Regions from separate parts of the Actinomyces stomatis genome, predicted to be linked through region 2. Evidence: riboswitches for the same ligand, from Rfam matches in the RefSeq annotation. Region 2 holds a riboswitch; the other holds the start of a gene.

Region 1 (15,313 bases), on a different contig from region 2:
ACGAGGCTCTCACCGGTCGGGAGGACGCCGTGCTCGCCCTGGTGTGCCAGGGGCTGAGCAACGCCCGGATCGGTGAGCGGCTCCATGTTGCCGAGTCGACGGTCAAGTCTCATGTCAAGACGATCCTGGGCAAGACCGGCTGCCGCAACCGGGTCGAGCTCGTCATCTATGCGCTGACCACCGGGCTCGTCCAGCCGCGGTAGTCCTCCTCCCCAGGGAGGAGACGGGGCCGCGGTGGCGGGCACGGGCTGTATCCCTGGTGGGGATCCGCCGAGGTACCAGTGCGCACGAGCATAGGGCCATGACATCTCCCCACACAGCCACCACTACGGCATCACCTCTCTTCTCCCCCGCCCGCGCCACCGACCTCGCCGCCGGGTTGAGGCTCGCCGGGGTCTCGAAGTCCTTCGGTCGCCAGCAGGTGCTCAACGGCCTCGACCTGTCGGCCTATCCCGGCCGTGTCTACGGGTTGCTCGGCCTCAACGGCGCCGGTAAGTCGACCGCCTTCAACATCGCTCTGGGACTGCTCGAGCCCGACGCCGGCCGTGTGGAGATCCAGGGCGCTCCGTTCTCCCGTCACAGCCTGGCCCGGGTGGGGGCATCCATTAACGGCCCCGCCCTTTTCCCCCAGCTGTCCGCGCGACGCAATCTGCTCGTCCACTGCCGCCTGACCGGCACCTCCCCGGCGACGATCACCCCGCTCCTGGAGCGTGTGGGGCTGGCCGGGATCGGTAGGAAGCGCGCCGGCTCCTTCTCCACGGGTATGAAGGTACGCCTGTCCCTGGCCATGGCGCTTCTGGCCGATCCGGAGGTCCTCATCCTCGATGAGCCCCAGAACGGACTGGATCCTCAGGGCATCATCGAGCTGCGCGATCTCGTGCGGAACCTGGCTGACGAGGGACGCACTGTCGTTGTCTCCAGCCACCAGCTCGGGGAGATCGCCCGCATGAGTGACGACATCGGGGTTCTGGCAACCGGGCGCCTCGTCTACGAGGGTCCGCTGGCCGACTTCGCCGACGCCGACGACGAACGGGCCATGGAGGCGGCCTTCCTGGCCGCCGTCACTGCTGGTGGGCGCCGCACTGAGGTGGAGGCGCAGGCATGAGCGCCTCCGGCACCGCCGCGTACGTGAGCCTGTGGGACCTGGTGCGCGCCGAGGTCACCCGCAGTCGGCGCACCTTCACCTGGGGCGTGATCGGGGCGACTCTCATCTTCACCGTTCACACCATCATCCTGGCGAACGCCTCGATCTCCTCAGGTGTGGTCGCGGAGCTCCAGTGGAACGGCAATGCTCTGGCGTGGATGCATATGTATGCCGGGGGCTTCGCTGTGCCTCTGGGGCTGCTGACCGGGGCGATGGCTCAGTGGCGTGAGCAGCGGTGGCGTCAGGGTGGGACGGCGTGGCGCGCCGTCGCGCCGCGCCGGGTGGCGGGTGCCCGCATCGTGGTCCTGAGCCTGTCCGCGCTGGCCTGCCAGGTGGCGCTGGTCGCCCCGGTGGTGGTTCACGCCCTCATCGTCGGCAGCGGCTGGGGTCCTTGGGACCGGTACCTGCTGTTCGCCACCTACATGTGGATCGTCGTCACCGGGGCCTGCGCCTGGGGCATGGCAGCCTTCCGCGTGCTGCGAGTCATCGCCGTCGGGATCGCGCCTGTCCTGGGCTTCGTCTGGTCCGTGATGGGCGTGGTCCAGGCCGAGCGGAGCGACTGGTGGATGCTCCCGTGGGCCTGGACGGCCAGGGTCCCATTGCCCCTGCTGGGGGTTCACGGCAGCAGCGTGCTGCTCGAGGCGGACTCGCCGGTGTGGGGCTACCCGCTCCTGCCCGGGTTCCTGCTGACGGCCGCCCTGACCCTGGCCGGTACCGGCCTGGCCGTTCTTGGCGGCACATCTGGGGGTATTGAGTCCTCGGCGTGGTTCGTCGTCGGGCTCAGACGCCTGCTTCCCGGCGGACAGGCCACCGACGCTCAGCCGGAGAATGTCTCGGAGCAGGCCCCGGTGGAGGCTCCGACGTCGCTGCCCCGGAGTACCCCGCAGCTCCGTGCTGCGCCTGCCACCCGCATGGCCCGTATTCCCGGGCCGCGAAGCGCCGTCCTGGCGATGGCCGGCGTCCTGCCCTGGATCGTGTGGGTGGTCCTGGCGACCTTGCTGCTCGCCTTTCTGGGTGTCCTCCACACCGTGTATCCACCCGGGTACGGGCAGAGCTTCCTCGAGCTCATGGGAGTGCCGGTTGCCGCGGCCCTCGTCGGCATCACCGTGTGGGGACGCCTCCAGCCCGCCTGGCGCACCCTCATCACTCGCCAGGGATCCTGTGGGATCCTGACCTCAGCCGCGGTCCTCAGCGCCCTCTTCCTCATCCCGGTCCTGGTCGTCTCCTGGATCGTGACCGTCGTCGGCGACACTCTGACCCGCACGGACCCGAACCTGCCGGCGGTGACCGGCCCGGTCTACGGGCTCCTCGTGATGCCGGCCGTGGCCTTCATGATCGCGGCCGTCAGCCTGGCGGTGGCTCTGAGCACCCGGATCGTCGTGGCGATCGTCCTCAACGTCATCCTGGTCATCATGGGGCTGCTCATCGGCGGCAACGACGTTATGGCGGCCACCTGGCTGTGGCGCCTGGCACCCTGGGGCTGGATGGCTGTCGCCCACCAGTTCCCCGAACGCTGGCTGGAGATCGGCCTCCTGAGCCTGCTCATCGGCTCGGTGGCGATGGGGGCAGCGGTCCTGGGAGCCAGGCGCGCCGCCACCCGGGAGTGAGCCGATCCGGGGCAGCCGGTCAAGTCCTACCGTCGCCTCGGGTCGGCGCACCGTTCTCGGACGGATGATTCCACCCGTGGCGACGGTGGTGAGCACCGAGGGGCTGCTCGGGTCTCACCCAGGTCATAGGCCAACGGTCGGTCAGTGGCCCACCGGCTTTCCGATAGCCTAGGCCCATGAAGACCTTTGAGGACCTTTTCAGCGAGCTGCAGCACAAGGCGGCCACCCGCCCTGAGGGCTCCGGGACGGTGGAGGAGCTGGACCGCGGGGTCCACTTCATCGGCAAGAAGCTTGTCGAGGAGGCCGCCGAGGCCTGGATGGCCTGCGAGCACGAGTCCGACGAGGCCGCATGTGAGGAGATCAGCCAGCTGCTCTACCACGCCCAGGTCATGATGGTCGCAAAGGGCTACAGCCTCCAGGACGTCTACCGCTACCTGTAGGTCCCGAGGCCCCATGCCTCCTACCCGACTCCCCCACCACAGATCAGGAACCGCCGTGCTGCGTATCGCCGTCCCGAACAAGGGATCCCTGTCCGATCCCGCCATCACCATGCTCTCCGAGGCGGGCTACCGCACCCGCCGCACGGGCCGTGAGCTCGTGCTCGTCGACGAGGCCAACGACGTCGAGCTGTTCTTCCTGCGTCCGCGCGACATCGCCGTCTACGTCGGTCAGGGCACCGTGCACGCCGGCATCACCGGCCGCGACCTGCTCCTGGACTCCGGGGTCGACGCCGTCGAGCACCTGCCCCTGGGCTTCGCCCGCTCCACCTTCCGCTTCGCCGCCCCCAAGGGCACGATGAGCTCCCTGGCCGACGTCGCCGGGCGCCGTGTGGCCACCTCCTACGACGTCCTGGTGCGCAGCTACCTGGCCTCCCGGGGCGTGGAGGCCCAGACCGTTCACCTCGACGGTGCCGTGGAGTCCTCCGTCCAGCTGGGCGTGGCCGACCTCATCGCAGACGTCGTCGAGACCGGCACAACGCTGCGGGCGGCCGGACTGGAGACCTTCGGGGACCCGATACTCGTCAGCGAGGCCGTACTCATCACCACCGAGCAGTTCCGCGGAGAGCCCGGTCTGGCCACGCTCGTGCGGCGTCTGGAGGGGGTGCTGCGCGCCCGTGCCTACGTGCTCGTGGACTACGACATCCCCATGAACAAGCTGCACCTGGCAGCGGCACTCACTCCCGGCATCGAGTCCCCCACCGTCTCCCCGCTGCAGAATCCCGACTGGGTGGCGGTGCGCGCCATGGTCCCACGGGCGGACATGAACCGGGTCATGGACGAGCTCTACGAGGTCGGGGCGCGCGCCATCCTCGTCTCCTCACTGCTGGCCTGCCGGCTGTAGATAGCCGCGAGGCATGGCAATGACAAGTGCTGTGGCCGCTACCAGCAAAACCGTGCAGGCGCCCAGCGCTGGGACGAGTCCGGCGGTGAATCTCTCACCAGGGGCGTAAGCGCCGAAGGCGGTGAAAAGGGCGGTGCACAGCGCGATGCCTGTGGCCGTCCCCAGCTGACGAGCCGTTTGATTGACTCCTGAGACGACGGCGCGCCCCTGACACCCGTGTACTTACTGCCCCAGGGGAACGCACACCTCAGCGGCCTTGGGCGTCTTCTTGTCGCCCAGGAGCTTGTGGGAGGTGAGGAACTCGATCATGGCGGCGACGTCGTCGACCCGCACCGAACCAATGGGGTGGCTGCCGTCGCCGCTGACCAGCTTGCCGGTGGCCACGGCGACCTCGCGGGCGCGCTTCGCCTGCGTCTGATCCACCTTGAGGTCGTCCATGTGGTCCTTGGTGGCCTCGACCGCCGCGTCGGGGTCCTTGACGAAGGCGGTCATGCCCTTGATCGAGGCCTTGACGACGCTCTCGAGGTCCTGGTGACGGGAGTCCAGCAGGGATCGGGTCGTCACCAGCGAGACGCCCACGAGGGGGATCCGGTCGGCGACCTGGATGGTACGCACGGGGGTTCCGGCCTGGCGGATCTGGATCGCGTCGTTGTTGGAGAAGCCGACGACGGCGTCGACCTTGCCGCCGACGAGCGCCGCCTGCTGGGTGTAGCCGATGTCCTGGATCGTCAGGTCGGACTCGGTCAGGGAGGCCGCGGACATGGCCAGCTGGAGGGCGTACCAGGTCTCCCCCTTGCGGCCTGGAGTGCCGACGGTCTTGCCCTTGAGGTCCGCGGGGGCCTTGATCGAGGAGCTCTCCGGGACGATGAGGCAGGCCGGGTAGGACTGGTAGCAGCCACCCACGATGACGAGGTCGGAGCCGTTGGAGGTGGCCACCACCGCCTCGTCGGCGCCGGCGACGACGAGCTGCTCCTGGCCGCTCTGGAGGGCGTCGAAGAGGCCGTCCTGCGCCCCGTGGTGGTGCAGCGTCACGTTCGCGGCGTATGTCCCGTCCTTCTTAGCCATGTAGAAGGGGGCGAACTGGATGTTCGGCGTGTAGGTCAGGCCGATGGTCAGTGCGCCTCCGGCCGCCGAGGCCGACGCCGCGCGGCTGGCGGTCCCCGAGGAGCAGGCGGCGAGTGCTCCGGCGCCGGTGAGCGCCAGGCCCCCTGCCAACAGCCGGCGACGCGAGAGGAATGACTGGGAGACGATGTGGTGAGAGATAGCCATGATGAGGAGTTTCCTTGTGTCGGAGGGGTGGGAAGCGGGCGCCGCGCAGGGCTCAGGTGGCGCGTCGGCCTCGTAGGGCGTCCACAGTGCGGCTGCGTCGCTCGAGCTCGTGGAGCACCCAGTGGATGGATGTGGCCAGCACGCACAGGAGCGTGATGGTGGCGAATACGCCGGTGGTGTCGCCCCGGCTCTGCTGCGTGGAGAGCACGGTCCCCAGGCCCTCGCCGCCCATGATGAGCTCGCCGACGACCGCACCGGTCACTGACAGGGTGAAACCGGTACGCAACCCGGTGTAGATGGCCGGCAGGGCCATCGGAAGCTCCATGTGGATGAGCATGCTCAGGCCATGAGCGCCGTCGAGCCGGGCGGCGTCCATGACGTCGGCGTCCAGACTGCGCAGCCCCAGGAGCACCGTGATGGTGATGGGGAAGAAGACCATGAAGGCGCACAGGACCACGATGGGAAGAGCTCCGTAACCGATCCACAGAACCATGAGGGGCGCGACGGCGATGCCGGGAACCGCCTGACTCGCAGCGACATAGGGCAGGACGGTTCGGGAGAACAGCCGCCAGCGGTACAGGGCCCAGGCCAGGGGCAGAGCGAATACGGCGGCCAGGAGACAGCCGAGGAGGGCCTCACGCAGCGTGATCCAGGCTCTCCACCCCAGCCCGGCCTGAGTGAGGTTCAGCCACAGGCGGGTGACGACCGCCCAGGGGCTGGGTAGGAAGATCTCGGGGACGGCGCCCGATCCGGCGACGAGCTGCCAGATGATGAGCAGTGCCGTTCCCAGGACGACAGCGGGCAATGGCCCGCTCCGCTCAGCAGCGCGGATGCGGCGCCGACGACGAGCCGAAGGTCTGGGCAGCGACTCTGAGAATGACTCTGACGGGGAGGTCATCGACGAGGCCGAGGACGTCGACGGCTCCGGAACGTCACTGGGCGGCTCGGCGGGGGAAGCGTGGAAGCGCGAGGCCTTGCCGACGGGGCTGGGGCTGTACACGACGGTGTCCTCCCGGGTCCTTCCGGGAACGAGCGCTCCCGGCTGCACCGGGGTCCGCCTGCACGCCGTCGGTCGGCGCACACACGTGCTGGGCGCTCGTCAAGTCCAAGATCCGGTGAGCCCACGGCCGTCCGTGAGATCGGTACGTTGTCTCGAACTGCGGGTCTCCCCGCCGGGCGCCACGCGCATCCTCCCATCCGGACTCTCACCGTCGGTGCCGGAGTTCCACCGGCTCAACCGCTGGTCCCCGGGCTGCTTGACGCTGCCATGGCACGAGCGGGTCGCGGACTGTTACCGCCGGTTCGGACTTTCACCGACCCCGGAGCACGTTGCTGCCGGTAAGGATACAACGCAATCGTCCCATGACGATACTTGGAGCTTCTCAATGGCTGTGCGTGCGCTCACAGGACGTCATTCAGAGTGTGTCGAGCCGGTCACCACCAGCAGAACAGTGACGCACGGTGTCCGCAACCGCCCGGCGCAGATGATCCGGGCCCTTCCTGAGAGAGGTCTCCAATGCCTCTGAAGGATCGGAGATCTGGATGATGCCCTGGGCTCCCAGATCACTCAGACGCCGCAGAGCCTCGGCATCGACCCTGACCCGTCCGGCGAAGACGATGGATGGCACCCCGCACTCGCAGGCCAGGCGGAGCACTCCGCTGACCGCCTTGCCGTCCAGGGACTGCCCATCGACGGCCCCCTCCCCCGTCAGCAGCAGGTCAGCCTCCTCCAGCCGCTCACGTAGCCCGACGACGCGAGCCAGATGATCGATGCCGGTGGCAAGCTCCGCCCCGAGAACAGCAGCCAGTGCGAAGGCGGTGCCACCTGCCGCCCCGGTGCCCGGGCGGCAGGTCCAGTGACTCAGGCCGAGGACTGCGGCCAGGCGCGTCATCTCGCCGTCGACCCATGTGATCGCAGGCCCGGCCAGTCCCTTCTGCGGGCCGAAGACGACTGCCGCGCCGTGGGGACCCGTGAGTGGATTCGTCACGTCACCGGCCACTGTGATGCCCACACCCTCAAGGCGACGGCGAGCCGGCTCGGCCTCGATCCGCCGGATGCGAGAGAACTCGGCGGGTACCGGCTCCACCTCGCCTCCCCGTTCGTCCAGGCAACGGGCGCCCAGCGCGACAAGCATCCCCAGGCCCATGTCGTTGGAGGCCGACCCGCCCAGTCCGATGAGCAGTGAGCGGGCACCGGCGTCTACTGCGGCCGCGATGACATGTCCCAGCCCAATGGTCGAGGAGCGCATGACGTCCCGTTCTCCCGGAACGATGTGCTCCAGTCCGACACTGGACGCCAGGTCGATGACGGCCCGGTCGCTGTCGCGTCCGAAGCCCGCCGTCCGTGGCCGGCCCAGGGCGTCAACCGTGGTCACCTCCTGCCATGAGGCGTCCCAGGCGGCGGTGACGGCCTCGGCGAAGCCCTCTCCGCCGTCGGAGACGGGAACCTGATCGACCAGGCACGTGGGCAGGGCATCCCGCACCCCGACCGCCATGGCCCGAGCGGCCTGCACGGCGGTCATGGACTCCTTGAAGGAGTCGGGTGCAACGACGATCCTCATGCCTGCAGCACTGTCCAGCTACCCTGCCCGGCTACGCGCGTGAGGCGGTGACGGCGGCGTCGAACTCCTCGGAGATCTCCTTGGAGGGCTGACTCGTGCGAGACACGGCCCAGGCCACAGCCAGGTTGCCCAGGAATCCGGGCACGATCTCGTAGAGGTCGAAGATGCCGCCCGGGCCGCCGGAGACGTTTCCCCAGATCATGACGACGACGGCCCCGGTGATCATTCCGGCGAAGGCTCCCATGGCGCTCAAGCGCTTCCAGTACAGCGACAGCAGAATGGTCGGTCCGAAGGAGGCCCCGAAACCGGCCCAGGCGAAGGCCACGAGGTCGAGGATTGTTTTACTGGGGTTCCAGGCCATGACTGCCGCGACCAGGGCGATGGCGAAAACCGCCATGCGCGAGTAGAGCACCATGCGGTTGCCACTGATTTTATCCGTACGGGTTCGGGCGAAAGAGCCGTACAGGTCCTCGATGAGCGCTGAGGAGGTGACGAGCAGCTGGGAGGAGATCGTCGACATGATGGCGGCGAGAATGGCTGCCAGCATGAATCCGGCGACCAATGGGTGGAAGAGCAGCTTGCCCAGCGTGATGAAGACGGTCTCCGGGTCGGCCAGCTGCTTCTTGTCGTGCTGGTACGTGGCCACGCCGACAATGGCGGTACCGGCTGCGCCGAGCACCGCGAAGAGCATCCAGCCGATCCCGATGGTGCCGCCGGCCACAGCCTCCTTGGGACTGCGGATGGCCATGAACCGGACGATGATGTGCGGCTGACCGAAGTACCCCAGGCCCCAGGCCAGTGCCGAGACAAGGCCGAGCAGCGTTGACGTCGGGCCCCAGATGGCCCAGTAGTGAGGGTCGACCTCGGAGACGGCCTTGGTCAGGTTGGTCAGTCCCCCGAGCCGAATGACCCCTGCGACGGGCACCATGACCAGGGCGGTCACCATCATGACTCCCTGGACGAAGTCGGTGTAGGACACGGCCAGGAACCCGCCGATGAGCGTGTAGACCACGGTGATCGCGGCGACGATGACCATGCCGAGACGGTAGTCCATATCGAAGGACGACTCGAAGAAACGGCCACCGGCGACCATCCCGGAGGAGACGTAGAAGGTGAAGTAGACCAGAATGATGAGACCACTGGAGCACCGCAGCAACCGGTGCGTGTCGTGGAGACGGTTGTCCAGGAAGCTGGGGACCGTGATGGAGTTGTTGGCGACCTCGGTGTAAGCACGCAGTCGAGGAGCCACCAGCAGCCAGTTCGCCAGGGCCCCGATCGTCAGCCCGACGGCGATCCACCCCTCGACCAGGCCGCTGGCGTACAGGGTTCCCGGCAGCCCCATCAGCAGCCACCCCGACATGTCCGAGGCTCCCGCCGACAGCGCCGCCACCCAGGGATTGAGGTCGCGGTCGGCGAGCATGTAGTCGTCGAAATTGTCTGTTCGTAGATAGGCCCAGCCCCCGATGGCGAGCATCGCCACGAAATAGACGATCATCGCGATGGCTTGATAGGTAGTGGCAGTCATCAATATGTCCTCACGTCAGTCAGAGGGGAGACATACCGCTGCTGCCACTGGAGAAAGGACTCGTGGGGTCTCTTGAATGATCCAGGTCGGCAGTACGCGGTATATCGCGGCTCGTCGTTGATGTTCCTGATGGCGTGACCATGAGTGACAGACAAGCACCGCGGATGACTCGGAAATCCGTACGTGGCATGACATGACGGGCAGCAGTGACCGCTCATAGCATCATGGTCGAGGTTTCTTCATCGTTCCTTCTGTGTGGGCACGACTCAACGCACGTGAAGGACGATGGCCATGGCGTAGTCACCGTCATGGCTCAAGGAAACCGGCCAACACCCTGGGGTCGATACCTCCTCTCCGAGGCTGCGCTCAACAGCGTGGGCAACGGTGCCGCTCAGACGTAAAGAAGGACGGCCCCACCGATCGGTGACAACCTCGATCTCACGCCAGTCGACGTCCTCGGCCAGGATAACCGGAGAAGTACTCGTCCCGCGACTTTTTGCGCAAAGAACGTGTGCCTGGCTCCAGGCCTTGATGAAAGACTCCTTGGCCGCCCACCGAGCAGCCAGGTGCTGGGCCGGGATCGATCCCCTCTCCTGCGAGCGACGCTGAGCCTCGCGGAGCTCGCGCGCAGTGAAGACGCGTTGTGCAAAGACTGTGCCGGGCTGATCGAGCTGGGTGGAGAAACCAGGAACGTGCACCAGGTCTGTGCCCACCGTCAGAACGGTTGAACCGGGGAATGTCTTCGGCACGTCCGGAAACTGCGGCTCCGTCATGATGGAATCCTCATGAAGTAAAACTTACGAATCAATTACGCAATTCCTTTGATAATTCCATGTGAGCCAAACAGGGCCGGTTCTACAGACGGTATCCATCGTCTGTAGAACCGGCCCTGCCTGCTATCGTGATGAGCTCACTCGCCGGCGTGGTAGGCGCCGTCGGAGCCCAGGCGAGCCTCGGGGTCGAGCAGCATGGCGGCCTCGACCTCATGCGGGTCGCGCTGCTTGGACTCCTCCCCCAGGCGCCGACCCTGGACCTGCTCGAACAGCGGGGCCCGGCCGATCATGCCGGCACGACGGCGTCGGGTACCGGCGGCCAGGCGGGCGTTGGCGGAGGCCAGCCAGGCGTCAACCGCCTTCTGCCCCTCGGCCTGACGCAGTGCGGCCTCGAAGGCACCGGGGTGGACGATCGCGATGAGACCGGAGACGTGTCCGAAGCCCAGCGAGGTCAGCAGACCGGCTCGCACCGGGCCGGCACCGGGGACACGCCCGTCCTTGCCGCCACGGCCGGCCAGACGGATGGGCCTGCGTGGCCACACCCAGAAGGCGTCCTTGGCCAGTGGGGCGTCGACGACGTCCAGGGAGGCGTTACCGGGAGCCACGCCGGAGGCGAGAATCTCGGTCAGACCCGCGACCTGGAAGACGGCGGCACCGCCCTTGGCGTGACCGGTGATGGTCTTCTGCGAGACCGCCACCAGCGAGTTGCCCTCGGAGCGTCCCAGTGCGCGCGCCAGACGCGTGTGCAGCTCGGACTCGTTGGGGTCGTTGGCACCGGTGGAGGTGTCGTGCTTGGAGACCAGCGCGATGTCGTCGGCCTCCACACCCAGGGCCGCCAGGGCCTTGGCCAGGCGCGAGCTGCGCCCGCCGCGGCCGGCGCCTAGGGCGCCCAGTCCAGGTGCCGGGATCGAGGTGTGGGCGCCGTCGGCGTAGGAGGAGACGAAACCGACCACGCCGGCCACCGGCAGGCCCATCCGGGCCGCCACTGAGCCACGGGCCAGGATCACCGTGCCGCCTCCCTCGGCCTCCACGAATCCGCCGCGACGGCGGTCGTTGGCACGGGAGAAGTGACGGTCGGAGATGCCCTTGGCGCGCATGGCCGCGGCCTCCGCCGTGGCGTTCATGTTGCCGAAGCCGACGACGGACTCGATCGAGATGTCGTCGATGGCGCCGGCCACGACGACGTCGGCCTTGCCCAGGGCGATCTTGTCCCAGCCCTCCTCGATGGAGACCGCCGCGGTGGCGCAGGCGCTCACCGGTTGGACCATGGCGCCGTAGCCGCCGATGTAGGACTGCATGACGTGGGCGGCCACGACATTGGGCAGGGCCTCCTGGAGGATGTCGCTGGGACGCTCCTCCCCCAGGAACCGGCCGACGAACATCTTGCGCATCGACTCCATGCCGCCGAACCCGGTGCCCTGCGTGGAGGCCACGTCGGAGGGGTGGACGGCCTTGAGGAGCTCGGCCGGGGTGAAGCCGGCCGACAGGAAGGCGTCGACGGCGGTGACCAGGTTCCAGGAGGCGATCGGATCCATGCCCTGGGTCATCGAGGCGGGGATGCCCCAGCGCTCCGGGTCGAAGTCGCGCGGGAACTGGCCGCCGACCGTGCGGGACAGTGCGGCGCGGCGCGGCACCCGGGCCAGTGAGCCGGCCAGGCGGGTGACGGTCCACTCTCCGGTCTCGGCGTCGGGAACCACGAGCGTGTGCTCGGGGTCGGAGGACTCAATGGTGCGGGCCGTGGCCTCATCGGGAACCGACAGGGTGATGTCGCGGTCGAGGTAGACGGTGACCTCCTCGTCGGCGATCGGCGCGATGACGCCGTCGTCGACAAACTCGCGGATACCGCAGCGGGCCACGACCTCGTCGCGGTAGCGGTCCAGGATGTCGGACTCCTCGACCATCTCCCCGTCGGCGTCGTACCAGCCGGCCTTGGGGCTGTCCTGCCAGGTGAGCAGCCCCATGCCCCAGGCGAGCTCGAGGACGCCGGCGGCGGTCAGGTCGACGTCCTCCCCGCCGCTCATGCCCAGCTCGGCCTCGCGGCGCGTACGGCCCGATCCCCAGGTGGAGACCTCTCCGGTGGAGATGATGACGACCAGGTCGTCGAGGTCGGCGCTCACCTCGCCCCACTGGGGGGCGGTGGGCTGAGTCGGGACCACCGGGGTGGGCAGGGCCTTGATGACGGCCGGGGCCTCGGTCTCCTCGGTGGGCGCGGCGGCCTGTGCAGCGGCGTTCTCACGCAGCGCCACCAGGTCGATGTCGTCGCCCAGTCCCCCGGTGAGGTCGGCGTTCACCGGGGCCTGGGCCGCCTGGGTGCGCACCGCGGTGGTGCACAGGTCGGTGAGCTCGGAGGCGATCTCCTCCGTGGTCCAGGTGCGCACCCCGGCTGCCTCGACGGCGGCGACGAGCGGGTCGTTACCGCCCATGAGGCCGGTGCCCTTGACCCAGCCGATACGGGGGTGGGCCAGAGTGACGCGCTGGGCCCAGGCCCGCTCCGACGACCAGCGGTTGACGATCGCGTCCAGGGCGGACTTGACCTCGCCGTAGGCGCCGTCACCGCCGAAGGTGCCCCGGTTCGGGGAGCCGGGCAGGACCACGTGCAGGCGGTGGTCGACGTGGGTGTCGGTGCCGATGGCGCTCAGGGCGGCAATGGTGCGCTCCACCGACCACAGCAGCAGGCGGGTCTGGGACTCGGCCGTGGGGCCGGCGTCAGCCAGTGTGCCCGAGACGCGCGGTGCGGCGAAGGGGAACAGGAGGGTGGGAACCAGGGCCTCCTTGACGACCTTGGTGGAGCCTCCGGAGGTGACCACCTGGTCGTTGCCGATCCACTCGGCCAGGGCGTCGACATCCCGGTAGGAGGACAGGTTCGCGGGAACCATCCACAGCTTGGCGCCGGCTGCGGCGTGCTCGCGGTACAGGGTGGTGGCGAACTCGAGGCGCTCGTGGGTCAGGCGCGAGCTGGTGGCCACCACGGTGGCGCCACCGGCCAGAAGCTCTCCGACGACGGCCGCCGCGATGGAGCCGGGGGCCACACCGGTGACGACGGCGACGTCCTCGGACCAGCGCACCGTGGGGTCGCCGGCCTGGGGGGCCTTCGGCGCGGCCTGGGCGATCTCGGTCAGGACGGCGGCGCGCTCGGCGCCGTCGGCCAGATCGGATGCCTTGACCTGCTTGGCCCACCAGGTGGCGTGATCGGCCACCGCCTGTCCCAGGCCCACGAAGCGCTCGGGGGCCAGGAGCCGGCGGAAGGCGTCCAGGTCGGTCTCGCCGGAGCCGAGGCGGGCGACGTCCTCGCGGGCAGTGGCCCAGCGGTCGTCGATGAGGACGGTGCGCTCGGGGGCGAAGGCCGGGGTGACGGACTTGACCCATCCGGCGCCGAGCTCGGCGTCCAGGGCAGCCATGGCGGCCCTGGCACGGGAGGCGTCATCGTCGGCATCAGCCGGGACAGTGGCCTTCTCGGCCAGGCCCAGGGCGTCCAGGAGGGTGCGGGCCGTGGTGGCCAGGACGCCCTCATCGCCGGTGACGCTCTGGGCGAAGGCATCCAGGGCCGCGGAGTCGACCACGGCGCCCCCGGCGCCGCCGGCACTCGGCTTGGCGACGGTCACGCCATGGTCTGCGGCGACGGCCTGGACGGCGGAGTCGATGAGGGCGTCCACGGCGCTCGCGCTGGTCAGCGGGGCCGAGGACCCCAGGGAGGCCAGGTCCTCGCCGCGCATCGAGGCGCCCTCCCGGGTGCCCAGGAACAGCGCGGCGGTCACGTGGGAGACCCACCCCTGCCCCAGGCCCCAGGTGCCGGTGACGCGGTCGGCGATACGGGAGGCGCGCACGCCGGAGGGGCCCAGAAGGCGACCCAGCCCCACTCGGATGGCCTCGGTGAGGACAGGACCGAAGGCCTTGTAACCGGGGGCGCCCTTGGCGACCGTGGCGGCCAGGGCCGTCATGTCGGCGTCAGCGGCGCCATCGATGGAGGCGAGCTCGAGCTCGGTGCCCAGGTCCATGAGGAGCTGGTTACGACGCGAGGAGACTCCGTTGGTGAGTGTCTCGGTGGTGTCAGTGGCGCCGATCTGCTCAGGACGGATGCGCGAGGCGTGGGCCAGGAGCACCGTCAGGGCGTCGGTCGCACCGAAGGGGAGGTCGTCCACCGGTCCGCCGGCGGCCGGAGCAGCCGGAGCGGGCGCGGCCTCAGCCGAAGGAGCAGGGGCCTGCTCGGCCGCGGCGGTCTGCGCGGGAGCAGCGGCCTCAGCAGCCGCCTCCTCGGCGGCCGGAACATCGAAGTCCGGCTCGGTGAGCTCGACGGCCGGGTCGGTGTCGGTGGCCAGGACCCGGGCCTCGTCGCGACGAGCGTTGTGCACGGTGACGTGGCGCCCGGCGTGCTGGGGCAGACGCAGGGTGTTGGTGGCCAGGTTCGCCAGGGTGGGCGAATTGGCCAGGCCCACCTCGACGATGTGCTCGATCCCCAGACCGCCCTCACTCGGGGAGGACAGCAGGACCTCCTGGGTCTCGATCCAGCGCACCGGGGAGGCGAACTGCCAGGCCAGGAGCTCGACGAGCAGAATGCGGGCCAGCTCCGTGGGGCGCTTCACCCAGGAGTCCCAGTCGGCCAGGATCTCCTCGACGGGCTCGGAGGGCACGACCTCGAGGATCGAGCGGGCGAAGTCCTGGGTCAGGGCGAAGGGTCTGGCCACGAGGTTGGGCACGTAGTGGCCCACGAGGCGTGCGACGTCCAGGTCGTCGGGGACGAGCTCGAGCAGGCGGCCACGGAACTCCGGCACGCCGGGGCGCAGCACCTCGGAGTGGAAGGGCACGTCAATGCCGGGCACGAACATGAAGGGGTTCTTGCCCCCGCGGGCCTTGGCCTTGGCACGGGCGTCGGCGGCCAGGGCGTCCAGGCCCTTGATCGTGCCGGCCACGGCGTACTGGACGCCGGCCAGGTTGTGGTTGACGATCTGGAGGAACTCGCCGGTCTCCTGGGAGATCGACTGCACGTAGTCCTCGACCTCGTCGGCCTTGATCCCCGCCTGGTTGGGGCGCAGGGCGCCCATACGGTAGTTCGAGGCGCCGTCGGCGTCACGGGGCACCAGCGAGTGCATGGTGGA
Region 2 (15,313 bases):
GCTACGGGACCGGCGCCATCATGGCCGTGCCCGCTCACGACGAGCGCGACTACGCCTTCGCCACCAAGTACGACATCGACATCATCCAGACCATCGGCCCGGCCGACGACCCCCACGGCGTCGACCTGACCGCCCAGGCCTACACCGGTGATGGCGTCGTCGTGAACTCCGCCCAGGGCGACCTGGACATCAACGGCATGGGCAAGGACGAGGCCAAGGCCACCATGATCGGCTGGCTGGAGGCCAAGGGCGCCGGCCGTGGCACGGTCACCTACCGCCTGCGCGACTGGCTCTTCTCCCGCCAGCGCTACTGGGGCGAGCCCTTCCCGATCGTGTGGGACGAGGACGGCGGCGTCCACGCCCTGCCCGAGTCGATGCTGCCGGTCGAGCTGCCCGAGGTCACCGACTACTCACCGCGCTCCTACGACCCCGACGACGCCGAATCCTCCCCGGAGCCGCCACTGGGCAAGGCCACCGAGTGGGTCGAGGTCGAGCTCGACCTGGGTGACGGTCCCCGGACGTACTACCGCGAGACCAACACGATGCCGCAGTGGGCCGGCTCGTGCTGGTACGAGATGCGCTACATCGACCCGACCGATGACAAGGCGCTCGTCGACCCGGCCAACGAGGCCTACTGGATGGGGCCGCGCCCCGAGGCCGGCAACATCTCCGGCGGCACCGACCTGTACGTCGGCGGCGTCGAGCACGCCGTCCTGCACCTGCTCTACTCGCGCTTCTGGCACAAGGTCCTGTTCGACCTGGGCCACGTCTCCTCCTCCGAGCCCTACCACCGCCTCTTCAACCAGGGCTACGTCCAGGCCTACGCCTACACCGACTCCCGCGGCCAGTACGTGCCCGCCGACGAGGTCGAGGAGGTCACCGCCGAGGACGGCACCACCAGATACCTGTGGCAGGGGCAGTCGGTGGACCGCGAGTACGGCAAGATGGGCAAGTCCCTGAAGAACATCGTCACCCCCGACGACATGTACGAGGCCTACGGCGCCGACACCTTCCGCGTGTACGAGATGAGCATGGGACCGCTGGACGCCGACCGCCCGTGGGACACCCGCGCCGTCGCCGGCAGCCAGCGCTTCCTGCAGCGCCTGTGGCGCAACGTCGTCGACGAGACCACCGGTGAGTTGACGGTGGTTGACGAGAGCGCCGACGAGGAGACCCGCCGGCTCGTGGCCAAGACGATCGTGGGCGTGCGCGAGGACTACGAGGGGATGCGCCTCAACACGGCCATCGCCAAGCTCATCGTCCTCAACAACCACCTCACCGGACTCAGCGCGGTTCCGCGCGAGGCTGTCGAGGCCCTTGTCCTCATGACGGCGCCCGTGGCCCCGCACATCGCCGAGGAGATCTGGAAGCGCCTGGGCCACGAGCACTCCCTGGCCCACGAGGACTTCCCGGTCGTGACCGACGAGTCCCTGCTGGCCGCCGACAAGGTCACCTGCGTCATCCAGGTCAAGGGCAAGGTCCGTGACCGCCTCGAGGTCGACCCCGACATCTCCGAGGCCGAGCTGGAGAAGCTGGCCCTGGCAGCCCCCGGCGTCATCCGCACCCTGGACGGGCGCGGCGTGCGCAAGGTGATCGTGCGCGCCCCCAAACTGGTGAGCATCGTTCCCGAGTGACCGGGGCGGGCCCCACGACGGCGCCGCTCACGGCCGCGCCGCGGTGGCCCAGGAACAGCATGAGGGGCTGCACGAACCGAGATGGTTGGTGCAGCCCCTTCGCCTTGCTTGAGCCGGTTCTCAGCGGCGCCTGAGAGTGCCGAAGATGGAGCGCGTGATCTCGCGGGTGATCTGGCGGCCCACCGAGCCGATGGTCTTCTCGACCTCCCGCCGGCGGCGCTCGGCGGCCTTCTCCGCCTCGCGCTGGCGACGCTGGGCCTCCTTGACGGCCTCGCGCTCCAGGCGCTCTGCCTCCTTCTGACGCTGAGCCGCCTGGCGGGCGGCCTCCTTCTCCAGGTCCTTCTGCGCGGCGGCATCGGCCTTGGCCTGCTCCTTGGCGGCCTGCTCAGCGGCACGAGCGGCCTCTGCGGCCTCGGCATCGGCCTGGACCCGCTGGGCCAGCAGCTCGTAGGCGGACTCGTTGTCCACGCCCGTGGCGTACTTGGGTTTCAGCGGTGAGGAGGCCAGCACCTGGTTGACCGTGCCGTCCTGGGCCGGCCCCATGACGGCGGCGGGTACATTCACGACCACCGGGGCCACCGGGGCGGGGCGCCCCTTCTCGTCCAGCACACTGACGACGGCCTGACCGGTGCCCAGCGACGTGAGCACCCGGCTGAGGTCCACCGGGCTGACCGGGAAGGTGGAGACCGCCTTCTTAAGGTTGGCGGCGTCGGCCGGGGTGTGGGCGCGCAGGGCGTGCTGGACCCTGCTGCCGAGCTGGGCCAGGACCTCGTCGGGAACGTCCGTGGGGGACTGGGTGATGAAGACGATGCCCACGCCCTTGGAACGGATGAGCCGCACCGTGCGCACCACGGCCTCCAGGAAGGCCTTCGAGGCTCCGGAGAACAACAGGTGGGCCTCGTCGAAGAAGAACACCATGGTGGGCTTGTCCGGGTCGCCGACCTCCGGCAGGGTCTCGAAGAGCTCGGCGAGCAGCCACATGAGGAAGGTGGAGAACAGCGTGCCCTGGGACTGGATGTCGGCCAGCTCCAGCGCGGAGATGACGCCGCGACCATCGGGGGAGACCCGCATGAGGTCACGCACGTCGAGAGCCGGCTCACCGAAGAAGGCCTCACCACCGGCCGCCTCCAGGGCGGCGATCTCACGCAGGATGACCCCGGCCGTGGCTGCAGAGACCCCACCGATGGTCTTGAGCTCCTCCTTGCCGGCATCGGTGTTCGTCAGATAGTCGACGACGGCGCGCAGGTCCTTGAGGTCCAGCAGGGCCAGCCCCTGGCTGTCCGCCCAGTGGAAGACCAGTTGGAGGGCGGAGGCCTGCGTGTCGTTGAGGCCCAGGACCCGCGAGAGCAGGATCGGCCCGAACTCGGTGACCGTGGTGCGGATCGGGGTGCCGCTGATACCGGCGCCGGACTCCGACCCACCGAGGTTGAACAGCTCGATGGGGAAGGACTGGCCCTTCCAGTCCTGACCGGTGGAGGCGATGCGGGAGGCGATCTTGTCATTGGAGGCTCCCGGCTCGGCCAGGCCGGTCAGGTCCCCCTTGACGTCGGCCAGGAACACCGGGACACCTGCTGCCGACAGTCCCTCGGCCAGGAGCTGAAGCGTGCGGGTCTTACCGGTACCGGTCGCCCCGGCAACCAGCGCGTGCCGGTTGAGCAGCCCCAGCGGGATGCCCACCGACAGGCCCTTGACCGCCGCGGGCTCGCCGCCCGAGAGCGTATCGAGGTAGGTGCCCACCGGCAGGGTGGGGGAGGAGAAGCCGTACCCGGAACGCACCTGGGCGGTATAGCCGGCCTCCTCAGCCTCCTGACTGCCCGAGGCCTGCTCGGCCTCAGCGACGCCCTCAGCCTGCACGGGGGCCTGCTCCTGAGCCTGCTCAGCAGTCGGCGCCGGTTCACCGGCCGGAGCCTGCTCGGCTGCCGGCTGTGCGGCCGGTTCTGCGGCCGGCTCGGCAAGGGGTGCGGCGGTGGCTGTCTGGGCGGCGGGCTCGCCCGGTGCGTCAGCAATGCGGGATTCGGCGGCCTGCTCCACCGCCGAGGCCGGGGAGGAGGCGATGGCGGCGTCGAGGGCCGCCTGAGCGGCGGCTGCCTTGGCTGCGGCGGCTTCGGCGGCGGCCTGGGCGGCCTCGGCCTTGAGACGTGCGATCTCAGCGGAATCGGTCATGGCCTCATCGTAAACGCCGAACCTGCCAGAGCGCTGACCCGGGCGTGCCAGAAGCCCGGCCGACAGGGTAGCCTCGGGTCTCGATGGCGTTGAGATAGTACGTCTGGTCCCACACCTGCCCGTCCCCAGTGCCGCGAGGTTTGCACGCCCCATGTTGCCCCCTGCGTCGTCGTTTCCGGAAGAACCGCCCCTCGTGGGCCAGTCGCTGGTGCACCCGTCCCGCAGAGTCAGGTGACCCTCATGCGGATCGCCTTCTTCATTGACGACTACCTCCCCTCCGTCCACGGCGTGGCCACCTCCACGGCCACCTTCCGCTCCGCCCTGGAACGCATGGGACACGAGGTCTACGTGGTGGCCCCTAAGGCCGAGCGCTATGAGGAGACCGACGACCACGTCATCCGCCTGTCCTCCTCGCGCTACTACGTCTTTGACAGCCGCGAGGTCGCCACCATCTATCCCGGCCTGGCCAGGCGCTTCGACGCCTACGACTTCGACATCGTCCACAGCCAGACCCAGTTCAGCCTGGGCGTCCTGGCCCACTGGGTGGCCAAGCGCCAGAACATCCCCCACGTCACCACCATTCACACCCTCTACACCGAGCTCATCGACGACTACCCGCTGGCCGTGGTCTCCGGACTGCTGGCCCTGTCCGTCGCCTTCCCCGTGGCGCTCAAATCGCTGCCGGTCCTGCCCCGCCCCCACCGCGACTCCATCAAGCACCTCAACAAGCGCGACATGAAGACGGCGCTGTCCCGGCAGGGATGGCGGCTCACAGCGGCCTTCGCCAACAAGTGCGACGCCTGCCTGTCGCCCTCCCAGCACCTGGCACAGATCCTCATCGACGACGGCGGACTGACCGCCCCCTGCATGGTGCTGCCCAACGGGCTGGACTCCACCCGCTACCGCAGTGCTCGCGCCGCGGACTCACCCATCCCCAAGGCCCCCGGCGAGAAGATCATCATCTGCGTGGCCCGCCTCAGCCCGGAGAAGCGGCAGATGACGCTCATTGAGGCCATGCCCCACCTGGCCGACCTGCCGGTCAAGCTGGTGCTCGTGGGCCCCGGCCCCTCCCAGGAGGAGCTGGCACGGCGCGCCGAGGAGCTCGGGGTGGCGGACCGGGTGGTCCTGGTCGGTCAGCGCTCGCCGGAGGAGGTCGCCGTCCTGCTCAAGCAGGCCGATGTCTTCTCCCTGGCCTCCTACCACTTCGACAACCAGCCCATGGTGTTCCTGGAGGCCGCAGCTTCAGGGCTCCCGATCGTCTACTGCGACGAGCGGATGACCGAGTGCCTCACCGAGCGCAACGCGATCCTCACCGACGGGATCGAGGGGGAGGACTTTGCCCGGGTCTTCGCCTCCCTGCTGTCCGACGACGCCCGGCTCGCCGAGCTGTCCGACGGGGCCCTGGAGGTGGCTCAACAGTTCGACTCCGAGACGATGACCAAACGGCTCGTCAACCTCTACGAGGACCTCCTGGTCTCTGATCGCTGAAAACCCGCGGACCCGGGAGAACAGCGGCGCCTTGCCGGTGAGCGAGCGGCTTGCCGATAAGGTATGCGGCATGTCGCTCGCCGTCGTCACCGACTCCGCCGCCTGCCTGACGGAGCCCCTCATGCGTGACCGTGCGATCGAGGTGGTGCCGCTGCACGCCATCCCCGCTGACAACGGCGAGCCCGGGACCACCTCACGGCCCAGTGTCCAGGAGCTGATGGACGTCTACCGACGCGCGGCCAACAGGGCCGAAGAGGTCCTGGCCATCCACATCTCCTCGGCCCTGTCCGGCACCGTGGACAACGCCCGCATCGCCGCCGCCCGGCTCGAGGCCGAGTACCAGGCCGAGTACAGCGGCCAGGGCGGGAGCGTGGGGCGCCGTCGCCCGCAGTGGCTGCGCGTCGTCGACTCCGGCACCAGCTCCGGCGCGCTGGGACTTGCGGTGCTGGCCGCCGCCGGCGCCCACGACGCCCGCCGCGGTGCCGCCCTGGCTCAGGCCAGCACCGCCCGTTCCTGCCAGCTCTTCGTTGTCGACGACCTGGGGCGCCTGGCCCGCTCCGGGAGGATCGACCGCACCACGGCCCGCCTGGACGGCGTTCTTGGAATCCGCCCGGTCCTGGCCCTGACCCGCGACGGGATCCGGACACTGGAGACCGTGCGCGGCGCGGCCCGCGCCAGGCGCCACCTCATCGCGCAGGCCGTCCGCGTCGCCGGTGGGACCGCCCTGTCCGGCCCCAGGCACCCCGCCGACCCGGTGCGCCTGGTCATTCAAGGAGACGACGCCGACAAGCTGGCGCTGCTCGAGACTGGTCTTCGTCAGGCCATGGAGGAGGCCGGAGCCAAACTCACCGAGGTCCTCACCCTCCCGGTCGACGAGGCGACGAGCACCCACGTGGGCCCCGGGGCCCTCGGCATCGCCGTCGCCCCGGACCTGCGGGCCTACTGAGCCGGGGTTGACAACGCGGCCCGGTTGCCACAGGCCGTCAGACGCCAGTGCTCTCCACAGAGCAGACGGCCTCTCCGTGCGCCTCGCGGAACCGGTCCCTACCGTCAAGGACATGGGAGCCAGAAGGAGCAGCACGAACAGGTCCCTGGATGACCTTGTGCGCCTGGCCTGCTCGACCGACCCCGAGGAGCCAGTGCGTCGGCCCAGGCGCCTCGCGATCGCGCCACGAGCCGCGATCATTGCCGGCTCCGCTCTCCTCATCCTGGCTCTCGCCCTGGCACTGAGGGCCGTCCTGGTCTCCACCGGTGCCGGCGGTCAAGAGGCCACTGCGGCAGCGGCGGGTGCCTCCGAGGCGATGCGGCCCCCGCCCACAGGGCCGGCCGCGACACCAGCCATGAAGCCGGCCACGGGATCGGCGGCAGAACCGGGCGTCTCGACGGCTCCAGCCGGCAACGTCGTCGTCCACGTCACCGGGGCGGTGACCAGGCCGGGGGTGGTGACCCTGGCCCCAGGAAGCCGTGTCACCGATGCCATCAGCGCCGTCGGAGGAGCCAGCGCGGACGCCGACACCCAGCAGCTCAACCTCGCCCGGGTTCTGAGCGACGGTGAGCAGATCCGGGTCCCGCGAGTCGGCGAGGTCCTGCCCGACCCCGCACCGCAACCCAGTGGGGCCGCCACCCCCGGTGCGGGAACAGCGTCGGGGAAGCCCGGCGGTGGCGGCTCATCCGGGATGATCAACATCAATACGGCCTCCGCCACTGACTTGGAGAAGCTGCCCGGCATCGGCCCTGCCCTGGCCCAACGGATCGTGGAGTACCGAGACTCCCACGGGCCCTTCGCCACCGTCGACGCCCTCACCGACGTCCCCGGCATCGGCAAGGCCAAGCTCGAGGGCCTGCGGGAGCAGGCCACCGTATGAACGGGGACCAGGGGCGGAGCAGTCCCAGGGCCCCGTGGGACGACCCCGCGCTCTACGAGCACCTGCGCCAGGAGCAGAACCGCAACCGGCACCGAGACGGAGGTCGGCACGCCACCTCCTCCAAGGCCCCCGACGCCCTCGACCTGCGCCTGCTCGCCCCGGCGCTCACCTGCTGGGCCGGCGCCTGGTGGGCCGTCGGACTCGAGGAGGCTGACGCCTGGAGACGAGTCCTGCTCCTGGCCTCCGGGTGCACAGCCCTGGCTGCGATGCTCGTGGTCCCCGTCCTACGTTTCCGGCCACCGCGCCACCGGGCCGACCAGCGCCCCGGCGCCCCCGAGCATGACCCCACGGCGGTGGGAACCCTCAGTGCCAGCCTGCTCGTGTGCGCCCTGTGCGCCGCGACCGTCCTGACCGTCAGTGCCGCCCACCTGTGGTCCCGCCAGCGCGACCCTCTGACCGTGGCGGTCGCCTCCGGGCAGCCGGTCACCCTCATCGGCACCGTCTCCCAGGAGCCGCGAGTCTCGGCCACCAGCCGCTCCACCCTGGTCATCAGCGCCCTCGACGTCGAACAGGTGGACGCACAATCCTCCACCCTGAGCGCCACCGTCCTGGGCGACACGCAGTGGTTGAGTCTGCCCATGGGGACCCGCGTCAGGGTGCGCACGCGCCTACGCCCCACCGGATCGGGACGTGTTGAGGCCGCCATCATCCCCAAGCGCGCCGGCCTCACGGTGCTTGGCCCACCGGCCGGGGTACTCGGGGCCGTCACCAGCATTCGCACTGGTCTTGCCCAGGCTGTTGGAGCCCAGGGCCTCGAAGGAGCGGGGGAGGAGGCAGGTCTCTGGCCGCCGGGAGCACGCGCCCTCGTACCCGGCGTCGCCCTGGGAGACGACCACGCCCTGTCGGCCCAGGTGCGCGAGGACATGCGCACCGTCTCCATGACGCACCTGACCGCCGTCTCCGGGCAGCATGTCGCCATCATCCTGGGACTGGGGCTGGCCGGCCTCGGGGTGCTGCCCCGGCGGTGGCGGGCTCTGCTCGGCACGGTCATGCTCACTCTCCTCGTCATCCTGGTGCGCCCCTCAGGCTCCGTACTGCGCGCCGCCACCATGGGGGCCGTCATGCTGCTGGGTGTCGTCGCCGGGCGACGCGCCGCCTCCGTACCCGCCCTGTTCGCCGGAGCCATCGTCCTACTGCTCATCGACCCCTGGCAGTCCCGCGACTACGGCTTCGCACTGTCCGTAGTGGCCACTGCCGGGATCGTCATCGGCTCCAAACCGGTCGCTGCCCACCTCTCACGTCATCTTCCCAGGTGGCTGGCCGCCGCCATGGCACTGCCACTGGTGGCCCAGGCCGCCTGCGGGCCGATCCTCATCCTCCTGCAGCCCTCGGTGGGGGCCTGGTCGGTGCCCGCCAACCTGCTCAGTGAGCCGGCCGCCGTCATCGCCACCATCAGCGGACTCCTGGCGGCGATGATCGCTCCGGCCTGGCCCGCAGCCGCCTCCGTCATCGCTTGGCCGGCGCTTGCGGCCTGCTCCTGGATGGTGTGGGTCGCCGGCTTCTTCGCTCACCTGCCCGGCGCCACCCTGCCCTGGCCGGGCGGCCTCACGGGAGCCCTGGCACTGGGGTCCTGCGAGATCGGGGTCCTGCTCGCAGCGGCTCCCCGTACCCGCCGCGCCCTGCTGGAAGGAGCCAGGCGGTTGACGCGGCCCGCTCATGGCAGGCTTGCCCCATGGCAGCGACCCGAACCTCCCGCTCCCGAGGCCAGCGCAAGGCACCGGCTGGACTGCGCTGGGACCAGGCCCAGCTGGCGCCGATCGTCCTCATCCGCGCCGGCGAGGAGGTCCTCGCCGACCGAGCGGTGAGAAGTCTTCTGGCGCAGGCCAAGGCCAAGGACCCCACCACCGAGATCACGCGCCTGGAGGCCGCCACCTACGAACCCCACCAGCTCGACACCCTTGTGTCCCCCTCCTTGTTCGGCGAGCCCCGGCTCGTCTACGTCCCCGCCCTGGAGCAGATGACTGACGCCCTCCTGAGCGACCTCATCGCCTACGTGGGCGCCGCCGACCCCGAGGTCAGCGTCATCCTGCGTCACAACGGGGGCCAAAGGGGCAAACGCCTGCTCGATGCCATCAAGGCCTCGCCCTACCCGACCATCCAGTGCGAGGCCATCAAGAGTGCCAAGGACAAGTCCTCCCTGGTCGTGGCCGACGTGCGCCGCGCCGGAAGAAGCATCGATCCCGAGGCCGTGGGCGCCCTCGTCGACGCCCTGGGCAGCGACCTGCGCGAGCTGTGCTCCGCCGTCGACCAGCTCCTCGCCGACACCCAGGGCACCATCAGCGTCGACCACGTGCGCACCTACTACGCCGGGCGCATCGAGGCCACCGGCTTCACCGTGGCCGACGCCGCCGCGGCCGGCAACACCCCGGCCGCCATCACGGCCCTGCGCCACGCCGTGGCCACCGGCACCGACCCGGTGGCCATCGTCGCGGCCCTGGCCATGAAGGTGCGCCAGCTCGCCCGGGTCGCGGCCGCCGGGGGGCGGCGTATGAGCCCCGCCGAGCTGGGAATGGCCCCCTGGCAGGTGGACCGGGCCCGCCGAGAGCTCCAGGGATGGTCCGACGACGCCCTGGCCACCTCGATCCTGGCCGTGGCCCGGGCCGATGCCGAGGCAAAGGGGGCCAGCCGTGACCCCGTCTACGCCGTCGAGCGGGCGGTCCTGACGATCTGCAACGCCCGCCGCTCCGGTACCCGCCGGCGCTGAGCCGCCCTCACACCCGCATGGCGGCCAGTGTGAGCGCCGTGGACATCGCCGCGCAGGCCGCCTCGTGGCCCTTGTCCTCCTCCGATCCTGGCCCGCCGCAGCGGGCCAGCGCCTGGGCCTCGTCGTCGCACGTGAGCACGCCGAAGCCCACCGGCACCCCGGTGTCGAGCGCCACCCGGCTCAGCCCGTCGGTGGCGGCCCTGCACACGTAATCGAAGTGCGGGGTGCCACCGCGGATGACGACGCCCAGTGCGACGACCGCCTCGGCACCGCCGCGCGCGGCGGCCGCGGCGAGTACCGGGAGCTCGAAGGAACCCACCGCCCGCACGACGCTCGCCTGGGCTCCGGCCTCCTCGACGGCGCGCAGCGCCCCGGCGACCAGGCCCGCCATGATGCGCTCGTGCCACTGGGCGGCGACGACTGTCACCCTCATGCCCCGTGCGCGGGGTGCGCTCTGCTCAGGTGCTCCGGAGCCGCTCATCGTGTCTCTCCTTCGTTCTCGTCGGTCGTGTGCCAGGTCGCGTCGTCGGCCCTCGCCTCGCCGGGCGGTGAGTCCGTGCGGGACCCGGTGGGGTCGAGCCCGGTGAGCAGATGGCCCATGCGGTCGCGCTTGGTGCGCAGGTAGTCGAGGTTCTCCCCGTTGGCGAAGGTCGGTGTCGGCGTCATGGAGCGGATGTTCACGCCATAGTGCTCCAGGCCTTCCACCTTGTCCGGGTTGTTCGTCATGAGCTCGACCGAGCGCACGCCCAGGTGCCGCAGCACCTGGGCGGCGGTGGCGTAGCTGCGGGCGTCGGCCGGCAGCCCCAGCGCGACGTTGGCGTCGAGGGTGTCCATGCCCTCCTCCTGCAGCGCGTAGGCGCGGAGCTTGTCGATGAGCCCGATGCCGCGCCCCTCATGGTCGGAGGCGTAGACGAGGACCCCGCGGCCGTGGGCGCTGATCGCCTCCATGGCGGCGCGCAGCTGCGGTCCGCAGTCGCAGCGCAGGGAGGACAGGACGTCGCCGGTCAGGCAGGCGGAGTGGACGCGGGTGAGGACGTCCTCACCGTCCGAGATGCGACCGCACACGAGTGCGAGGTACTCGGTGCCGTCGACTCTGCTGCGCAGGGCGTGGGCGGTGAACTCCCCGTGCGCGGTGGGCAGGTGCGCCGAGACGACCTCCTCGACGAGCTCCTCGTGCAGCCACCGGTAGCGCTCCAGGTCGCCGATCGAGATCATGGGCATGTCGTGGGCGTCGGCGAGCGTACGCAGCTGGTGCCGGCGTGCCATGGTGCCGTCGTCGTTGATGATCTCCACCAGGACGCCCACGGGCCGGTTGCCCGACAGGCGCATGAGGTCGACGGCGGCCTCCGTGTGACCGCGGCGCGTGAGGATCCCGCCCTCGCATGCACGCAGGGGAAAGACGTGGCCGGGGCGGACGAGATCGCTGGGAGCCGAGCCCGGGTCCGCCAGGACGCGGACGGTGCGCGCCCGGTCGGCGGCGCTCACACCCGTGGTGATGCCCGTGCGTGCGTCGGCACTCAGCGTGAAGGCCGTCCTCTTGGGATCGGTGTTGTGCTCGGTCATCATGGGGATCCCCAGGCGGTCGAGCTCCTGGGCCGCCATGGGCGCGCAGATGATGCCGGTGGAGTGCCGGATCGCGAAGGCCAGCTGCTCGGTCGTGGCGCTCGCCGCGGGCAGGATGAGGTCCCCCTCGTTCTCCCGGCTCTCATCGTCGACGACGATGACCGTCCGGCCCTCGCGGAGGGCGGTGAGGGCGTCCTCGACGCTGTCCATGCGCGTGTCCGGGGATGTGCTCCTGGTGCTCAGCATGCCTGCTGCCCCTCCTGGCTCAGGCGGGCGCCCAGAAGACGCTCGGCGTACTTGGCCATGACGTCGACCTCGAGGTTGACCCGTTCTCCCGGCCGCCTCGTGCCCAGAGTCGTGCGCCGCAGCGTCTCGGGGATGAGGCCGACGCTGAGCGACGCCCCCGCCCCCGGCGTGGGAGAGACATCGGGGGTGGCGTCGTGCCGGGCCTTGTCGACGTCGACGACGTCGACGACCGTCAGCGACACCCCGTCGAGGGCGACCGATCCCTTGGCGGCGACGTAACGGGCGATCTCCCGCGGCAGGCCGATGCGTAGGAGGTCCCAGTGCTCGCCGTGGTGGCGGTCGAGGACCTCGGTGGTGGCATCGACGTGCCCCTGAACGATGTGCCCGCCGAGCCGGTCGGTGGCGCGCAGGGCGCGTTCGAGGTTGACCGGCTCTCCCGGCTTCTGGGAGCCCAGGGTGGTGCGCGTGAGAGTCTCCGCCATGAGGTCGGCGGTGAAGGTGTTCCCGTGCACGGCGGCGACCGTCAGGCAGCACCCGTTGACGCTGATGGAGTCGCCCAGGCTCACGTCCTGGGTGACGGTGGGCGCCTCGACCGTCAGCCGGGCGCTGTCCTCGACGGTCTCGAGCCGGACGACGTGCCCGAGCTCCTCGACGATTCCGGTGAACATCAGTGTCTCTCCTCGATGTGGCGGTGGGCAGGGGGACGAGTGCGGTCCCGGGGGTCCGGGCGTTGAGCGCGGTGCCGCGGCCTGAGGACCGCAGGGGCGTCGGGGCGGATGTCGTCGGCCCCCAGGTCACCGGAGACGCGGACGGCGAGCTGGTCGCCCGAGCCGAGGACCTCGACGCGGGGGTTTCGCAGCCTCAGGGCGTCGGTGATCGTCGTCGCCCCGAAGTCGGCGAGGGCGGCCGGTCCGGCGCCGAGAAGTGCGGGGGCCGTGTAGGCGACGACCTCGTCGACGAGTCCGGCGCGCAGGAAGGCGGTCGCGAGGGTCGGGCCTCCTTCGAGGAGGACATGGCGGATCTCGCGCTCGGCGAGCACGGCGAGGACGGCGCGCGGGTCGTGGTCGGGCAGGAGGAGGTGGTGGTCGTCGGCGAGCACCCTGGAGGTGGGAGGCAGGCGCCTGGAGCCGACGACGACGCGCAGCGGCTGGAGGTGAGCCGGGGCGGGCTCTCCCGTCTCATCGCGGACTGTGAGGGCCGGGTCGTCGGCGAGGGCGGTGCCGGTGCCCACCATGATGGCGTCGCACTGGCGGCGCAGACGGTGGGCGTCGCGGCGGGCCGCCACCGGGGTGATCCACTGGCTGGTGCCGTCGGCTGCGGCGATACGGCCGTCGAGGGTGGCGGCGAGCTTCCATGTCACCATGGGGCGCCCGCGGGTCACGGCCAGGAGCCACGGGCGGTTGAGACGCGCGGCGTCCTGGGCGCACAGTCCACATCGTACTCGCACGCCGGCGGCCTCCAGCGTCGCTGCGCCGCCTCCGGCCTGCTCGGTCGGGTCATCCTGGGCGTAGATGACCTCGGCCACGCCCGCGGCGAGGAGCGCCTGGACGCATGGGCCGGTGCGGCCCTGATGATTGCAGGGCTCGAGAGTGACGAGGACGGTCGCTCCCTGGGCGGAGGCGCCCGCCGCGGCGAGGTTCGCCAGCGCGTCGACCTCGGCGTGGGCGGTGCCGGCTCCGCGGTGGTGGCCCTCGGCGAGGACGTCGCCGTCGGCGGAGAGGATGACGCAGCCCACCTGGGGATTGGGGCCGGGCGGGGCGTCGGGGGAGGCCGCGACCCGCAGGGCGCGTCGCATCGCGGCCGCCTGCACGGGGGTGAACGAGGTCATCCGGTCCTCTCCCTCGGGTGCGCTGGGGAGAGACACCGTCATACCGGACCGCCGGGTGCACGGCACCGGGCGAGGCATGGTGTGTCCCGTGTGCGCTTCCCATCCGGACTCTCACCGTCGGTCCAGGAGTTCCACCTGGTCAGCCGGTCGCTGGATGCGACCGGGTCGCGGACTGTCACCGCCGGTTCGGACTTTCACCGACCCCAGAGCACACGAGTTCATCTCGTTGGGGAGAATGTACCGCGCGCGAGTGCGTTCAGCCGTTTCTCCGCGCCTATGTGACCACCCCCACCTCAATGGGGTGTCCGGGTGCGGGCGCACCGCGGGAGGGCCGCCCGCACCGGGCCTCACTTCTTGCGGTACAGGGACTTGGTGGCATAGACGGGCTCGTTGGTGACCTGGACCCCCAGGGCGCGGAAGATGCCCTCGTCCACCGAGCCCAGGATCGTGGAGGTGTGGACGTCGCAGCCCCGCAGCGTCTCGAGCTGGTCGAGGGCCTTGCGGGCGTTGTCGTCCCCGTTGGCGGACACGGCCAAAGCGATGAGCACCTCGTCGGTGTGCAGGCGCGGGTTGCGGCTGCCCAGCCGCTGAGTCTTGAGCTTCTGAATGGGTTCAATGGATGCCGGGGCCAGCAGGTTGATGTCGTCATCGATCCCGGCCAGGACCTTGAGTGCGTTGAGCAGCATCGCTGAGGAGCACCCCAGCAGGGCGGAGGTCTTGCCCGTCACGATGCGCCCGTCGGGCAGCTCGATCGCCGAGGCCGGCTCGCCGGTGGCCGCGGCCACCTCCAGTGCGGGCGGCACGACGGGGCGGTCCTCCTTGCTCACCCCCACCTTGGCCATGAGCAGCGCGATCCGCTGGGACTGGACGGGGGCGATGACCTCGCGCTTCTCGGTCACCAGGGCCCGGTAGTAGCGGCGGATGATCTCCTGGCAGGCGGCCTGCCGGCAGGCCTCGTCGTCGCTGATGCAGTTGCCGGCCATGTTGACGCCCATGTCCGTGGGGGAGGCGTAGGGCGAGGAGCCCAGGATTTCCTCGAACAGGCGGCTCAGGACCGGGAAGACCTCGACGTCGCGGTTGTAGTTGACGGTCTGGACTCCGTGGGCCGCCAGGTGGAAGGGGTCGATCATGTTGACGTCGTCGAGGTCGGCGGTGGCGGCCTCGTAGGCGATGTTGACCGGGTGGTCCAGGGGCAGGTTCCAGATCGGGAAGGTCTCGAACTTCGCGTAGCCCGAGGAGATGCCCCGCTGGTGGTCGTGGTAGATCTGGGACAGACAGGTGGCCATCTTGCCGCTGCCCGGGCCGGGGGCTGTGACGACCACGAGGTCCCGGCTGGTCTCGATGTACTCGTTGCGCCCGTAGCCCTCCGCCGAGACGATGCGGGCGACGTCGCCGGGGTAGCCGGGGATGGGGAAGTGACGGTAGACCGTGATGTCCAGTGCCTCCAGCTTGCGCTTGAAGTCATGGGCCTGGCGGTTGTCCTCGGTCCACTGGGTCACGACGACGCTGCCCACGTAGAGCCCGTAGCTTCGGAAGGCGTCGATGTGGCGCAGCAGGTCGTCCTCGTAGGGGATGCCCAGGTCCGCGCGGACCTTGTTGCGGGAGAGGTGCTTGGCGTTGACCGCCATGACGATCTCGACCTCGTCGGCCAGCTCGGCGAGCATGACGATCTTGTTGTCCGGGGTGAAGCCCGGCAGCACGCGCGAGGCGTGCATGTCGTCAATGAGCTTGCCGCCGAACTCCAGATAGAGCTTGCCGCCGA

Evidence for each region. Region 2 has a riboswitch for FMN ahead of ribD (bifunctional diaminohydroxyphosphoribosylaminopyrimidine deaminase/5-amino-6-(5-phosphoribosylamino)uracil reductase RibD). Riboswitches for the same ligand answer to the same signal wherever they lie in the genome.
Region 1: it holds a riboswitch for FMN, as region 2 does, so the genes downstream of both, RIV12_RS00760 (ABC transporter permease) here and ribD (bifunctional diaminohydroxyphosphoribosylaminopyrimidine deaminase/5-amino-6-(5-phosphoribosylamino)uracil reductase RibD) in region 2, are expected to answer to the same signal.

Annotation. Positions count from the first base shown of each region.
Region 1 covers NZ_JASPEP010000001.1:167,963-183,275, forward strand. Annotated here, with positions in the region: gene RIV12_RS00730 (response regulator transcription factor) at 1-203, shown strand, start outside; gene RIV12_RS00735 (ABC transporter ATP-binding protein) at 302-1,105, shown strand; gene RIV12_RS00740 (ABC-2 family transporter permease) at 1,102-2,751, shown strand; gene RIV12_RS00745 (phosphoribosyl-ATP diphosphatase) at 2,928-3,191, shown strand; gene hisG (ATP phosphoribosyltransferase) at 3,247-4,092, shown strand; gene RIV12_RS00755 (ABC transporter substrate-binding protein) at 4,315-5,361, opposite strand; gene RIV12_RS00760 (ABC transporter permease) at 5,414-6,409, opposite strand; FMN riboswitch at 6,543-6,693, opposite strand; gene RIV12_RS00765 (glycerate kinase) at 6,777-7,922, opposite strand; gene putP (sodium/proline symporter PutP) at 7,954-9,447, opposite strand; gene acpS (holo-ACP synthase AcpS) at 9,714-10,220, opposite strand; gene RIV12_RS00780 (polyketide synthase) at 10,358-15,313, opposite strand, start outside.
Region 2 covers NZ_JASPEP010000002.1:85,794-101,106, reverse strand. Annotated here, with positions in the region: gene RIV12_RS01725 (leucine--tRNA ligase) at 1-1,634, shown strand, start outside; gene RIV12_RS01720 (helicase HerA-like domain-containing protein) at 1,755-3,797, opposite strand; gene RIV12_RS01715 (glycosyltransferase) at 4,029-5,285, shown strand; gene RIV12_RS01710 (DegV family protein) at 5,356-6,231, shown strand; gene RIV12_RS01705 (helix-hairpin-helix domain-containing protein) at 6,389-7,150, shown strand; gene RIV12_RS01700 (ComEC/Rec2 family competence protein) at 7,147-9,015, shown strand; gene holA (DNA polymerase III subunit delta) at 9,012-9,914, shown strand; gene ribH (6,7-dimethyl-8-ribityllumazine synthase) at 9,922-10,395, opposite strand; gene RIV12_RS01685 (bifunctional 3,4-dihydroxy-2-butanone-4-phosphate synthase/GTP cyclohydrolase II) at 10,392-11,723, opposite strand; gene RIV12_RS01680 (riboflavin synthase) at 11,717-12,391, opposite strand; gene ribD (bifunctional diaminohydroxyphosphoribosylaminopyrimidine deaminase/5-amino-6-(5-phosphoribosylamino)uracil reductase RibD) at 12,391-13,551, opposite strand; FMN riboswitch at 13,638-13,767, opposite strand; gene RIV12_RS01670 (DUF1846 domain-containing protein) at 13,899-15,313, opposite strand, start outside.